DNA from 3 places in the Allohahella marinimesophila genome. Region 3 is predicted to be linked to each of the others. Evidence: predicted binding sites of a transcription regulator. Region 3 holds the regulator's gene; each other region holds the start of a gene.
The links. The regulator FNR, encoded in region 3, switches genes on or off when oxygen is low (the NO sensors DNR and NnrR bind a similar motif). The targets are predictions, from matches to a motif close to TTGATNTANATCAA.

Region 1 (4,246 bases), on a different contig from region 3:
GTATCGCTCCGTTTCTGAACGGAAAGGCCGGATCATCTGTGTGTGACAGACGTGGCATCCTTCACGGATATAAATATCACGCCCTTCCAGCTGGACTGCTGTGAGTGGTGTCAGGCCTTCGATTGGTTCAGTCACCGATTTCTGGAAGAACAGTGGAACGATTTCCGCCAGACCACCAAAGCTCACCACCAGGATGATGAGTGGAATCATCAGCCCTAGGTTGGTTTCAACAACTTCATGTTTCATCAGTCAATACTCTCCAGCTAATGTCTTCAGGCAGCCTGCGCTACGCTGTCCAGACTGACGGCTTTTTCCTGACGCACAGTACGGTAGAGGTTATAGGCCATCACGAACATGCCGCTCAGGAAGATGAGGCCGCCGAGCGCCCTGATCACATAGCCGTAGTAACTGGCATCGACCGACTGCACGAAACTGTAGGTCAGCGTGCCATCATCGTTGGTAGCGCCCCACATGAGACCCTGCATGATGCCGTTCACCCACATGGCTGCGATGTAGAGCACAGTGCCGATGGTCGAGAGCCAGAAGTGCACGTTGATCAGGTTGACTGAGTACATTTCCTTCAGGCCATAAAGACGTGGCAGGAGATGATACAGCGCGCCGATCGAAATCATGGCAACCCAGCCAAGGGCGCCGGAGTGCACGTGTCCAATTGTCCAGTCAGTATTATGCGAGAGCGCGTTGACTGTCTTGATCGACATCATGGGACCTTCAAACGTCGACATGCCGTAAAAAGAAAGGGACACGACCAGGAAGCGTAGGATCGGGTCTGTGCGCAGCTTGTGCCAGGCGCCAGAGAGGGTCATCATGCCGTTGATCATGCCGCCCCATGACGGCGCCAGCAGTATCAGTGACATGACCATGCCTGCGCCCTGGGCCCAGTCTGGCAGGGCGCTGTAGTGAAGGTGATGCGCTCCGGCCCAGACGTAAATACTGATCAGCGCCCAGAAGTGCACGATCGACAGGCGATAGCTGTAGATAGGGCGTTCGGCCTGCTTTGGCACGAAGTAATACATGATGCCGAGAAAGCCTGCGGTCAGGAAAAAGCCGACTGCATTGTGGCCGTACCACCACTGGACCATCGCATCGATCGCGCCAGGGTAGATCGAATAGGACTTCAGCGGGCCCACAGGCACCGCCATGCTATTGCCGATGTGCAGAATGGCTACCATCAGGATGAATGCGCCAAAGAACCAGTTGGCGACATAGATATGCTTCATCTTTCGCTTGACCACGGTACCGAAGAACACGACCGCGTAACTGATCCAGACGATAGCCAACAGTATATCGATGGGCCATTCGAGCTCAGCGTATTCCTTGCTTGAGGTGTAACCGAGAGGCAAGGTAATGACTGCGGCCACGATGACAGCCTGATAGCCCCAAAAGGTAAAGCTGGCTAGCCCGTCAGAGAACAGTCGCGCCTGTGAAGTGCGCTGCACGACATAGTAGGATGTGGCAAAGAGTGCACAGCCGCCAAAGGCGAAGATGACGGCGTTGGTATGCAAGGGACGCAGACGACCGAAGTGGAAGTAGGGTAGTGAAGTATTCAATTCTGGCCACACAAGCTGGGAGGCTATCAACACGCCCACCGTCATGCCGACGATGCCCCAGACGACGGTCATGATCGCGAATTGGCGAACGACCTTGTAGTTGTAGGTTTCATTGCTCACTGCAGTAGTCATTCTCTTACCACGCTGGATATTGAATTACGGTGTTACCGGGATTCCTGAATGTTGTCCGAGGTAGCCGCAAGCGCCACTGGATGGGTGGGGCTGCTTGAAACGGCTCGCATACTAGGTTCGCACTCTGGGTGAGTCAACCTAAAAAATGAGCAGAGCGCCGGTAGGCATGGTCGCCGATTCAGGTGAACAATAGTCGCAAAGAACGACTCTCGCTATACTGATATAAATCAAAGCGGATGCATTACAGCTGCGAAGATGCATCCAGAAGATGCTATTTGTAGTTGTGGTGGTTCTGCTGAAAGTTTAACCGACCTCGACACCGGAAGCGACAGAGAACGAAAAATGGACGATACCGGGGCAATCTATACCTGCAACATGGACCTCAGGGGAATGTATTGTCCCGAACCAGTCATGAAGCTGCATGAACTTATACGTACACTTCAACCTGGCGATACCATTCTGGTTCGTGCAACTGACCCGGCGACACAGCGGGATATTCCCAAGTTCTGCCTGTTCCTGGGACATGAGTTGTGCGAGTCGCACATTCAGCAGGAAGAGAACGAATTTCATTACGTGATCAGGCTGGGGTCAAACACCTGAGCTCAGCGGCTTGCTGTCAATTCGCGATTGGTCAGTAGCACATCAGCCAGATGCTGACTGAACGCGGCCAGTCCAATTTCGCCAACAATCCGCTGATTTTCCAGCTCGCGCCCCTGGCTGCTGAAAAATAGCAGCGCCGGCGGTCCGAACAATCGGAAGCGGTCCAGCATGGCCTTGTGCTCGACGTCATTATCGGTGATATCAGCCTTGATGAGGGCAAAGGCCTGTAGCTTGCTGCTCACATTGGGATGGGGGAATACCTGACGCTCCATCACCTTGCAGCTGATGCACCAGTCCGCATAGAAGTCCAGCATGGCTGGCTGACCATTTCGGACAGCTGTCGCGAGCGCTTCGTCGAGCTCTGCAAGGGTTTTCACGACTCTGAACGAATAGGCTTTACTGGTGTCGACAGGCTCGACGGGCGCCGCCAACGACAGAGCACCCCCAGCATCGAGTGAACGGCTATTCAGTGCGAAGCGCTCGAGTGGGCTGAAAGGATTGCTACTGCCCGCCGCTGCGCCCAGGAGCAGGGTGACGGCATAGATGAAAAGAACAAGGCCGAGCCCCTTTCGCAGGCGAAAGACACCAGAACCCTGTTCCTGTGCAGGCAGCGTGTCGAAGGCGCCGAGGTAGACGGCGGAGACCCCTGCCAGCACGCCCCATAGCGCCAGAGTGGCAGCGCCCGGCAGGATGCGCTCCAGAAGCCAGACTGCCACGCCAAGCAACATGATGCCAAACACAGCCTTGACTCGGTTCATCCAGGCGCCAGCCTTGGGGAGCAGACGTCCTCCGCCAGTACCGAGGAGCAACAGGGGTAAGCCCATGCCCAGGGCCAGTACCAGCAGTACGAGTCCGCCATACAGCGCATTCTGGGTTGTGCTGATATAAATGAGGACCCCGGTCAGCGGTGCGGTGACACAGGGGGAAACCACCAGAGCTGAAACAGCGCCCATGCCAGCAACGCCGGCAAGATGCCCACCGCTTTGCTTCTGTGAGACCGAGTTCAGGCGGTCACGCAGGAAGGCTGGTAGCTGCAGCTCGAAAAGACCAAACATCGCCAGTGCCAGCACAACAAAGATGACACTGAATACCGAGAGCACGAAGGGATTCTGCATGGCGCTCTGGATATTCGCAGCCGCACCGAAATAGCCAACGACTACGCCGGCGATGGCATAGGTCACGGCCATACCGAGCACGTAGCTGAGCGATAGCATGAATGCCCTCGGGGTGGATGGCCTTTGCTGCTGACCAGCAATGATGCTGGATAGAATCGGTATCATCGGGAAGACGCAAGGAGTAAACGCCAGACCGATGCCGAGGAGGAAGAACAAGCCAAGGTTGAACAGCGTACCTTCCGACAACAATATGCTGGCAAGTGAACTCGCCGATTCGGTATCGATGCCGCCTGAGCCACCAGGCCCTGGCGAGCCGTTGACTACGCTCGCAGCAGAATCAGGTCCTGAGTCCGCCATGTACAGCGCTTTTTCAGTCTGAGGCGGATAACACAGGCCCGCTTCGGCGCAGCCCTGATAAGTGACGGCCAGTTCTATTTCAGACCGGGCTGTCTGTGCTTTCGCTGCCAGTATGTCGAGGGCGGGGCGAATGTCTACGGTCAGGACAGCCTTTTCGTAAAATACCTCCACAAGACCAAAGTACTCATCTTCCTTGGGTTCGCCCTCGGCAGAAAAACCGATTTGGGGTTCGAGATGGGCGAGATCGGGCGCCGTGAAGCTGATGGCAAATCTGTCTTTGTAGAGATAATAATCAGGCGCAATGTCCCATTCTGCCCTGAGCTGTTCGCCGTCGACACTGGTTCGAAGCCTGAAGGCCTCCTGTGGCGGAAGAAACTCCGACGGTGCTGCGGAGAAAGCTGGTGAAGCGCTGTCCGAGCCAGTGGAGAATGGCGCCACGGCAAGCGCAGGCTGACTCAGCGTGAGCAGCAGGGC
Region 2 (4,246 bases), on a different contig from region 3:
TGGACAGCGCAATCAGCGCTGGAAAGGCCGCGAGCGCCATGGCCCAACCGAAGGCAGTGCGCCCATCAGGCACACGACCTGAGCGGAAACCCGTCATCGTTGGGGCCAAGGTTTGAACGGCCCCGTAACCAATGATCCAGAGCGCCAGGAAACCGCCAACCTTCCAGAAATCCCAGTTGAGCTGACTGCTGAGATAGACAGGCAGCGCTACCACAAACCAGACGTCGCGGGCTGCGAAGAGAAACAACCTGGCCGCCGATAACACGTTCACAGCCCTGCTCTTCGATAGCATTTCGCTGAACTTTGGTTTGGCTTTGGTCTTGCCAAGATCTTTCTTCAACAAAACCAGACTGCTTAGCCAGACCAGGCTGAGGGCAATCGCCATCGTCAATACGGCGTGCTGGAAGCCGACCCAGGTCAGCAACGCGCCGCCGAGAAAAAATCCAACGCCCTTAAGCGCATTTTTCGAACCAGTCAGCAGGGCGACCCAGCGATACAAAGCCCCTTGCTGATCGTTCGGAATCAACTGCTTGATGGCGCTTTTGGCGCTCATCTTGTTGAGATCCTTCGCTATACCGGAGAGTGCCTGGGCGGCCATGACCCAGACCACCGTAAGCCAGTCCGCTGGAACAAATAGCATCATCAGCGCCACTACCTGCAGCACCAGGCCCAGGTTCATGGTGCGGTTCAGACCTAGCCGGGCACCGAGATAGCCACCGACAAGATTGGTGACCACGCCGAAGAATTCGTAGAACAGGAACAGTGAGGCAATCTCTAAAGGACTGTAACCGAGGCTATGGAAATGCAACACGACCAACATGCGTAGGGCACCGTCGGTCAGCGTAAAGGCCCAATAATTACCGGTGACCACCATGTATTGACGAATCTGGGGGGACAGGCTTGCCAGGTTTTTCATAACGACGAATCCAGTGGCATGCACTTAGTCTGACAGCCCCACGAGGCGGGTCAGCTCAGCGGTTCTGCAGGTGTAGCCCCATTCGTTGTCGTACCAGGCATAGATCTTCACCTGCGTACCGTTGATGACCATCGTCGATAACGCATCGATAATCGACGAGCGTGGATCTGTCCTATAGTCAATGGACACGAGGGGCCTCTCTTCATAGCCAAGTATATTCCTGAGTTCGCCCTCTGCTGCCTTTCTCAGTACCTGGTTCACCTCTTCGGCTGTGGTCTCGCGCTCTACCTCGAACACACAATCCGTGAGCGAAGCGTTGGCCAGCGGGACCCTCACGGCATGCCCATTCAGACGCCCCTTCAATTCAGGGAAAATCTCGGTGATAGCCGTCGCTGATCCGGTTGTCGTTGGTATCAGGCTCATGCCACTGGCACGCGCACGGCGCAAATCCTTGTGCGGCTGATCCAGAATACTCTGAGTATTGGTGAGATCATGAATCGTCGTGATGGAGCCATGGCGGATGCCGAGTTCCTCATGAATGACCTTGACCACCGGTGCCAGACAGTTGGTTGTACAGGACGCCGCAGTCACGATTCGATGCTTGGAAGGATCATATAGATGATCATTCACGCCCATCACGACATTGAGCACACTCGCCTCCTTCACCGGCGCGCTCACCACGACGCGCTTCACGCCTTGTTCCAGATAGGCAGCCAGCATTGAGGTGGTCTTCATCTTGCCACTAGCTTCGATGACCACATCACAGGCAGACCAGTCGGTATCTTCGATGGCCTTGTTAGCTGTGACGCCAATGCGCGAGTCGCCGATAATGATCGTTTCACCCTCTGACTTCGCCTCGTTCTTCCAGCGCCCATGTACCGAGTCGAAATTGATCAGGTGTGCAAAAGTGGCTGCATCAGCGGCCGGGTCGTTGACCTGCACTATGCTGATGGCATCCATATCCCACAGTGCGCGCACTGCCAGCCGCCCTATCCGGCCCATGCCATTGATACCGACCTTTACCGTTCTACTCATGACATTGCTCCGCAGTTCGTTGCTCGCATTGGTCTGTCTCCCATGCATTCCAGGCGCCCGCTAGTCTCGAGCAGCCATTGCTGATTGGCCTGGCCTGTAATGGCAATAATTTGCCTTGCCCAGTCGGGTAGATATGGATGAATCCGGTAGTACACCCACTGGCCCTGCCTACTATCTTCCAGCAATCCGCAGGCGCGAAGCTGCGCAAGATGACGCGAAATTTTTGGCTGCGCAGCGTCCAGCGCTTCTGTGAGCTCACACACGCAAAGCTCAAGCTCCCGCGCGACGAGCAAGACGATTCGAATGCGAGTGTCATCGGCGAGACACTTGAACAATTCTGGTGGACTCAGCCCGGCAATGTCATGCATGCATGGAATCCATGGGGAAGCCTCAAGTCGATACCATATCTGGACTTCGACATATTCGTGAAGCCGCATATGTTGCGCGATTGATCTTACGGCTGGATGTTTACAGTTTGATGACAAGGCCATGATGATTTTCAATGAACCGAAGCCGGAAAAACATTTTCAGGATAGACCTGCTCATTGATTTATCTCAACGGCCTCCTCGGCGCCTTTCGGTAAGCTTTTCTCATCATCCAAGGAGAGCTTCCATGTTCAGAACACCGTTGTTGATTGCCTCATGTCTCGCTGCCGCCAGCGCATCTGCTTACGATGCTGGCGACTTTGTCATCCGTGGTGGTCTTGCCAGCGTCGATCCTGCTGAGAGCAGCTCGGCGATTGCGGTCAACCGTCCGTCTGCAGCCGCCGGCGACAAGACCGGCACCGAAGTTGGGGTCGACGGTGATATCAGTCTCGGCATCAGTTTTACCTACTTCATCAGGCCACAGATCGCGATCGAGCTACTGGGGGCCACGCCATTCAAACACAGCATCCAAGGCGCAGGCATTCTTTCCGGACTGGGCAAGCTGGGCGAGGTGCAGCATCTTCCACCTACTCTGAGCGTCCAGTACTACCCCATGCCATCAGAAGCGAAACTGCAGCCCTATGTCGGCGCAGGGTTGAACTACACCATCTTCTTCAAGGAAGACACCACCCAGACATTGACCAACTCGGTTGGCGCACTCGCCAGTCTGCCGAACAATCCTGTAGCCGGCGTACAGGCCACGTCAACTGACCTTGAGCTGGAAGACTCCATTGGGCTGGCCGCTCAGGCGGGCCTCGACTACCGACTCACAGAGCGCATCGGTCTCAACGCGGCTGTCTGGTATGTAGACATAGACACCAAGGCAGACATCACTGCAGAAACGAATGCCGGCAGAGTCAGGGCAGATGTCGACGTAGACATCGATCCCTGGGTCTACATGGTGGGTGTAGCCATCAAACTCTGATCTGGTGAAACCTGCAGAGATCTGATCATTGCAGGTGATGCTCGCGAGCGTCCGACTTGATTCATGTCAATTCGGCATCCGCTCGCAGCAGTATAATGACAAGGTGATCAGTACCAGTATTCAGCGGAGAAAGCAGCGATGAGCATGTTCATGGATCAGTATGTATTGGCCGGTCTGGCGGTGGTTGCAATGACCATTGGCTTTCTCGTGGCCTTTGGAACCTTTGTCTGGAAAGACGCACACAAGAAGAAGTCCGGGCAGCCCTGATTGCCGATGAACCACCGCTCGCAATGTTCGTTCAGGATGCCACCACCTCATTCGAACATTTACCCCGATCCTGCAGGTCGCTCATATTCTGTAAGGTGATGGTTGCGATGCTCTCAACCGCCTCCTCAGTGAAAAAAGCCTGATGAGCGGTGATCAGCACATTGGGAAAGGTCAGCAACCGCATGAATTCGTCGTCCTGAATGAGCGATGCTGAATGATCTGCAAAGAACAGCTCAGCCTCTTCTTCATACACGTCGAGGGCTACACTACCGATTCGTCCCTGCTTGAGCGCCTGAATGAGGGCGGTGGTATCCACTAGCGCGCCGCGACTGGTATTGACCAGCATCAGTGTCGATTTGGAGGTGCCGAAGGCAGCGGCGTCGATGAGATGATGAGTGTGTTTATTGAGCGGACAATGCAGGCTCAGTACGTCGCTTTCGGCAAACACCTGAGCCAGTTCCGCATAGCCGCTACCGGCCGCTTCAAGATCGCTTTTCAGCGTCAGATCAGGATACGGATCAACAGCCAGGACGCGACAGCCAAATCCCAGCATGATTCTGGCGAAGATAGCCCCTATCTTGCCTGTTCCAACCACGCCGACTGTCTTGCCATGAAGGTCGAAACCCATCAGACCGTCCAGTTTGAAGTTGCCATCACGCACGCGATTGTAAGCTCTG
Region 3 (4,246 bases):
ACATCTGTTTCCGGCCCTATATGCCGGTAGAGCTCGGTCATGAAGGCCTGACAGAAGCGCATCACCTCATTGTCGCTCTTGCCCTTCGGATCGAAGTCCGCCCCACCCTTCCCGCCGCCAAGTGGCAGCGTTGTCAGTGAGTTTTTCAGAACCTGCTCGAACGCGAGAAATTTCAAAACACTGAGATTGACCGAAGGATGAAATCTCAAGCCACCCTTATACGGGCCGATGGCACTGTTCATCTGCACCCGATAGCCGCGGTTGACGTGAACCTTGCCAGCGTCATCCACCCACGGCACACGGAATTGAATGATGCGTTCTGGTTCGACGAAGCGCTCGATCAGCCCCTGCTTCTGATAGTCCTTGCACTTCTCGATGAAGGGCCACAGCGTTGACAGGACTTCCTCGACAGCCTGATGAAATTCAGGCTGATGGGGATCTTTCTCACGCACACTATCGAGTGTTTGCTCCAGCGACATCTGCATTTTCAAGCCTCTTGCTTCGATACATTGTTTATATCACCACGACCGTCGGCTAGGCGCCTGGTCGGCATGAGAGTTGTTTACGCCCAGTTTGAGCAGACAGTCTGATTCACCAATGCCGCCTGATCCAAACCGTTCCGTTTCAGGACGGTCCGTACACTTGGCATAGCGCATAAAAAAACCCGCATTACGCGGGCTGGAAAGCGTGATCAGACGTTGGTATCAGTGACCAGAGTTTGGGTCAATGTCCCCGTGCGCCTTGAAGATCTCATGGTTCTCCTCGCCAACCACATGGAGTATGCCTACAAGCCCTTTCTCGAGTCTGGACAGCGCGTGGTCAACCAGGATGTACTTGCCTGGCACCTCTGTCCCGAACTCGACCATTGTGGCGCCACCCGGTGCGACTGTAGTGGTCTGAATGTTTTTCAGCGGCGGAGAAGTCAGGTCGCCCTGGTTGTAGACGCTGTCGAAAATCTCACCGATCACGTGGAAGCTCGAGGTCAGATTCGGACCACCTACGCCAAAGTAAATGCGAACCTTTTCACCAACCTTGGCCTCCATTCTGTGAGTCTTGGACAGTGCGCCCATAGTGCCGTTGAAGGTCAGGTGCTCAGGGCGCTCATCCAGCAGCTTCTCGAGTGAAAACTCATGCTCACCCTGTGTGCCATGTTTCTGAGCAGTGTAGAGCTCACCCTGCATCACATAAAACTCGCGATCGACCGGGTGCAGGCCACCTTCAGGCTCGACCAATATCATGCCGTACATGCCGTTTGAAATATGTTGTGCCACCATCGGCGTGGCACAATGGTAGACGTAAAGCCCGGGGTTGAGCGCCTTGAAGTCGAAGCTCTTGGTTTGTCCAGGAGCCGCCTGGGTGACTGCTGCCCCACCGCCAGGGCCAGTCGTTGCGTGGAAGTCGACGGAGTGGATATGGCTGCTGTCGGCCTTGTTCGCCATGTTGACGGTCACTGTATCGCCAACCCGCACCCGAATGAAAGGGCCTGGGACCTTGTCGTTAAAGGTCCAGTAACGATAAGTGGTGCCGTCATCCAGCTGGCCGAGCACTTCGGTGGTCTCGAGGTCGACAGTCACAGACTGCGGTCCACGCTTGCCCACAGGCTTGCCAACCTGTGTTGGATCCATGGATACATCGATGCCTTTCGGCTCCTGCTTCGCAGCCTTGGCGCCGCCGACGATGATCTTGCCGATCATGCCGGCCTGGACGTGACCCGGCAGCGTGCAGATGTACTTGAATTCGCCGTTCTTGTCGGCACGGAACACTACCGCTGTGCTCGAGCCCTTGGCTGAAATATTGTCTGAATCGACTTTGAAGTCAGGCAGTGCAATATCGTGAGTAGCGCCATCGCCGTTGACCAGGTTGATCTGGACGACTGCACCTTCTGCCACTGTCAGGTCGGGGTTGATCTGGCCGTCAATATTGCCGCCGACACCGATGAAGACCAGTCTGCCGTCTGCAATGTCCGTGCGAAGGGTAAACTTCACATCTGGACGATAGGTGACCGCCTGGCCGTGACCGTTATGTGCGCCTGAGGTGTCGGCTGCCATGACAGGGTTGCCGATCACGGCACCGAGAAGGATGACGGCAATGGCTGAGCGAAGAATGTTCTTTTTCATAACGTCTACCTCTGATCAGGGAAGAATCCCGGCTCTGCCGACCTGGACAGAACTCATGAGCAGAAGATAGCGTCAATCGGCTGCGGCTTTCTTGATATGAGTCAAATGGAATACATGTTTTAGATGGAAGTCGTTCTGGACTCAGAGCACGTTACGCGGAGAACAATGCGACAGCAGTGCTTTCAACCTTTCCATATCGATGATATCGACACGTTTCTTGTCGACTGTGATATAGCCTTCGTCCTGCAGCTTTGAAAAAGTACGGCTGACCGTCTCCAGCTTGAGCCCCATGAAACTGCCTATCTCCTCACGAGTCATCCGCAAATGAAAGCCGGAGGCTGAATAGCCGCGCGCAGCATTCCGTTGCGACAGATTCAGCAGGAAGGCTGCTACACGTTCTTCAGCACGCATATTGCCCAACAGCATCATCACACTCTGATCACGAACGATTTCGCGGCTCATGATGCGGTGGAACTGTCGCTGTAGCGCAGGAATCTCGCGTATCAGGTTTTCTAGACGAGTGAAAGGAATTTCACACACCTCACTGTCTTCCAGGGCCGTGGCATGACAGGCATGAATATCGGTACTGATGGCGTCGACGCCCATGATTTCGCCGGTCATGTGAAACCCCGTCACCTGTTCACGACCGTCTTCCGTCAGCGCGTGAGTCTTGAAGAAACCGCGACGAATGGCGTAAAGGGACTCGAAATGGGTGCCAGCCTGATAGAGATGCTCGCCTCGCCTGACGCTGCGACGCTGATCGATCAACAGGTCCAGCTGGCTGAGGTCGGCATCGGGCAATCCAAAGGGCAGGCAAAGTTCTGCCAGACTGCAATTGGAACAGGCCAGCTTGAGCGCATGAAGAACGGGCTTTTGATTATCCTTGACGACTGCTTCAGACATGAGACCTCTGTGCCTGTTGATCTGACTGTTAAGTGTCTGGGGGGAAGAGATTATCATAGATTAAGTTGCATTTGATCCACATCAAATCTGGAGGCGCGCTGCTCCGCTAGAGTAGCCACTATACACCCTGGTGAGCCCCCATGATGAACAGACCGCAGAGCGACCTGAATATCGAGGTCGACACCGACCTCATTGGACGGCTCGACCGCAATGGGCCGCGTTATACCTCATATCCCACAGCCGATCGCTTTGTCGAAGCCTTCGATGCCGGGACCTATGCGGCCTGGGCTGAACAAAGCAGTCTGGCCGGTCGCGTTCGTCCATTATCGCTCTATTTCCATCTGCCATTCTGCAACACGCTGTGCTATTTCTGCGCCTGCAACAAGATCGTCACCAAAGACCGCTCGCTGTCGGTGAAGTACGTCGACTATCTCATCAGGGAAATGGCGCTGCAACGGGCACTGTTTGGCGAGCATCCGGCCGTCAGCCAGCTGCACTGGGGCGGCGGTACGCCAACCTTCCTGCCTGCCGATCAGATGGAGCGATTGATGGCGGCCACAAGGTCGCAGTTCCGCCTGTTGGAGGACGCGGAAATCAGTATCGAGATCGACCCACGCAAGGTCGATGCCGGAACGATGGCTGTACTGGGGCGTATTGGTTTCAACCGTATCAGTGTGGGTATTCAGGATTTCAATTCAAAGGTACAAAAGGCCGTCAATCGCATCCAGTCGCTGGAACAGACGCGGTTGGTCATCGAATCGGCACGGGAGCATGGCGCCAGATCAGTCAATATCGATCTCATCTACGGCTTGCCCCATCAGACCCTCGAAGGCTTCACTAAAACGCTGAATCAGGTCATTGAACTGAGCCCCGACCGCCTGTCGATCTACAACTATGCGCATATGCCCGCAATGTTCAAACCACAGCGACGGATTCAGGAAGACGATCTGCCGAGCAGGGAGACCCGGCTGGCCTTGCTGAAACTCGCCATTTCGATGCTGACCAGGGCTGGCTACGTCTATATCGGTATGGACCACTTTGCCAAGGCGGATGACGAACTGACCATCGCCCAGCAGCAGGGTCGTTTGCAGCGCAACTTTCAGGGCTATTCGACCCACGCTGACTGCGATCTCGTGGCCATGGGCATTTCAGCTATTGGCAAGGTCGGCCCCTGCTATAGTCAGAACGTCAAGGACCTGGCCGAGTATTATGATCGGCTCGATCGC

Region 1: a site for FNR is predicted at 1,918-1,931, ahead of ccoN (cytochrome-c oxidase, cbb3-type subunit I). Genes of this name have one in related genera too.
Region 2: a site for FNR is predicted at 2,497-2,510, ahead of ABD735_RS16160 (OmpW/AlkL family protein). Genes of this name have one in related genera too.

What each region holds. Positions count from the first base shown of each region.
Region 1 covers NZ_BAABBO010000001.1:736,552-740,797, forward strand. Annotated here, with positions in the region: gene ccoO (cytochrome-c oxidase, cbb3-type subunit II) at 1-246, opposite strand, end outside; gene ccoN (cytochrome-c oxidase, cbb3-type subunit I) at 273-1,700, opposite strand; gene tusA (sulfurtransferase TusA) at 2,043-2,300, shown strand; gene dsbD (protein-disulfide reductase DsbD) at 2,303-4,246, opposite strand, start outside.
Region 2 covers NZ_BAABBO010000016.1:10,221-14,466, reverse strand. Annotated here, with positions in the region: gene arsJ (organoarsenical effux MFS transporter ArsJ) at 1-916, opposite strand, end outside; gene ABD735_RS16170 (ArsJ-associated glyceraldehyde-3-phosphate dehydrogenase) at 941-1,951, opposite strand; gene ABD735_RS16165 (metalloregulator ArsR/SmtB family transcription factor) at 1,948-2,319, opposite strand; gene ABD735_RS16160 (OmpW/AlkL family protein) at 2,565-3,302, shown strand; gene ccoM (cytochrome c oxidase subunit CcoM) at 3,441-3,569, shown strand; gene ABD735_RS16150 (2-hydroxyacid dehydrogenase) at 3,601-4,246, opposite strand, start outside.
Region 3 covers NZ_BAABBO010000007.1:466,745-470,990, reverse strand. Annotated here, with positions in the region: gene gdhA (NADP-specific glutamate dehydrogenase) at 1-485, opposite strand, end outside; gene nirK (copper-containing nitrite reductase) at 705-2,117, opposite strand; gene fnr (fumarate/nitrate reduction transcriptional regulator Fnr) at 2,259-3,020, opposite strand; gene hemN (oxygen-independent coproporphyrinogen III oxidase) at 3,161-4,246, shown strand, end outside.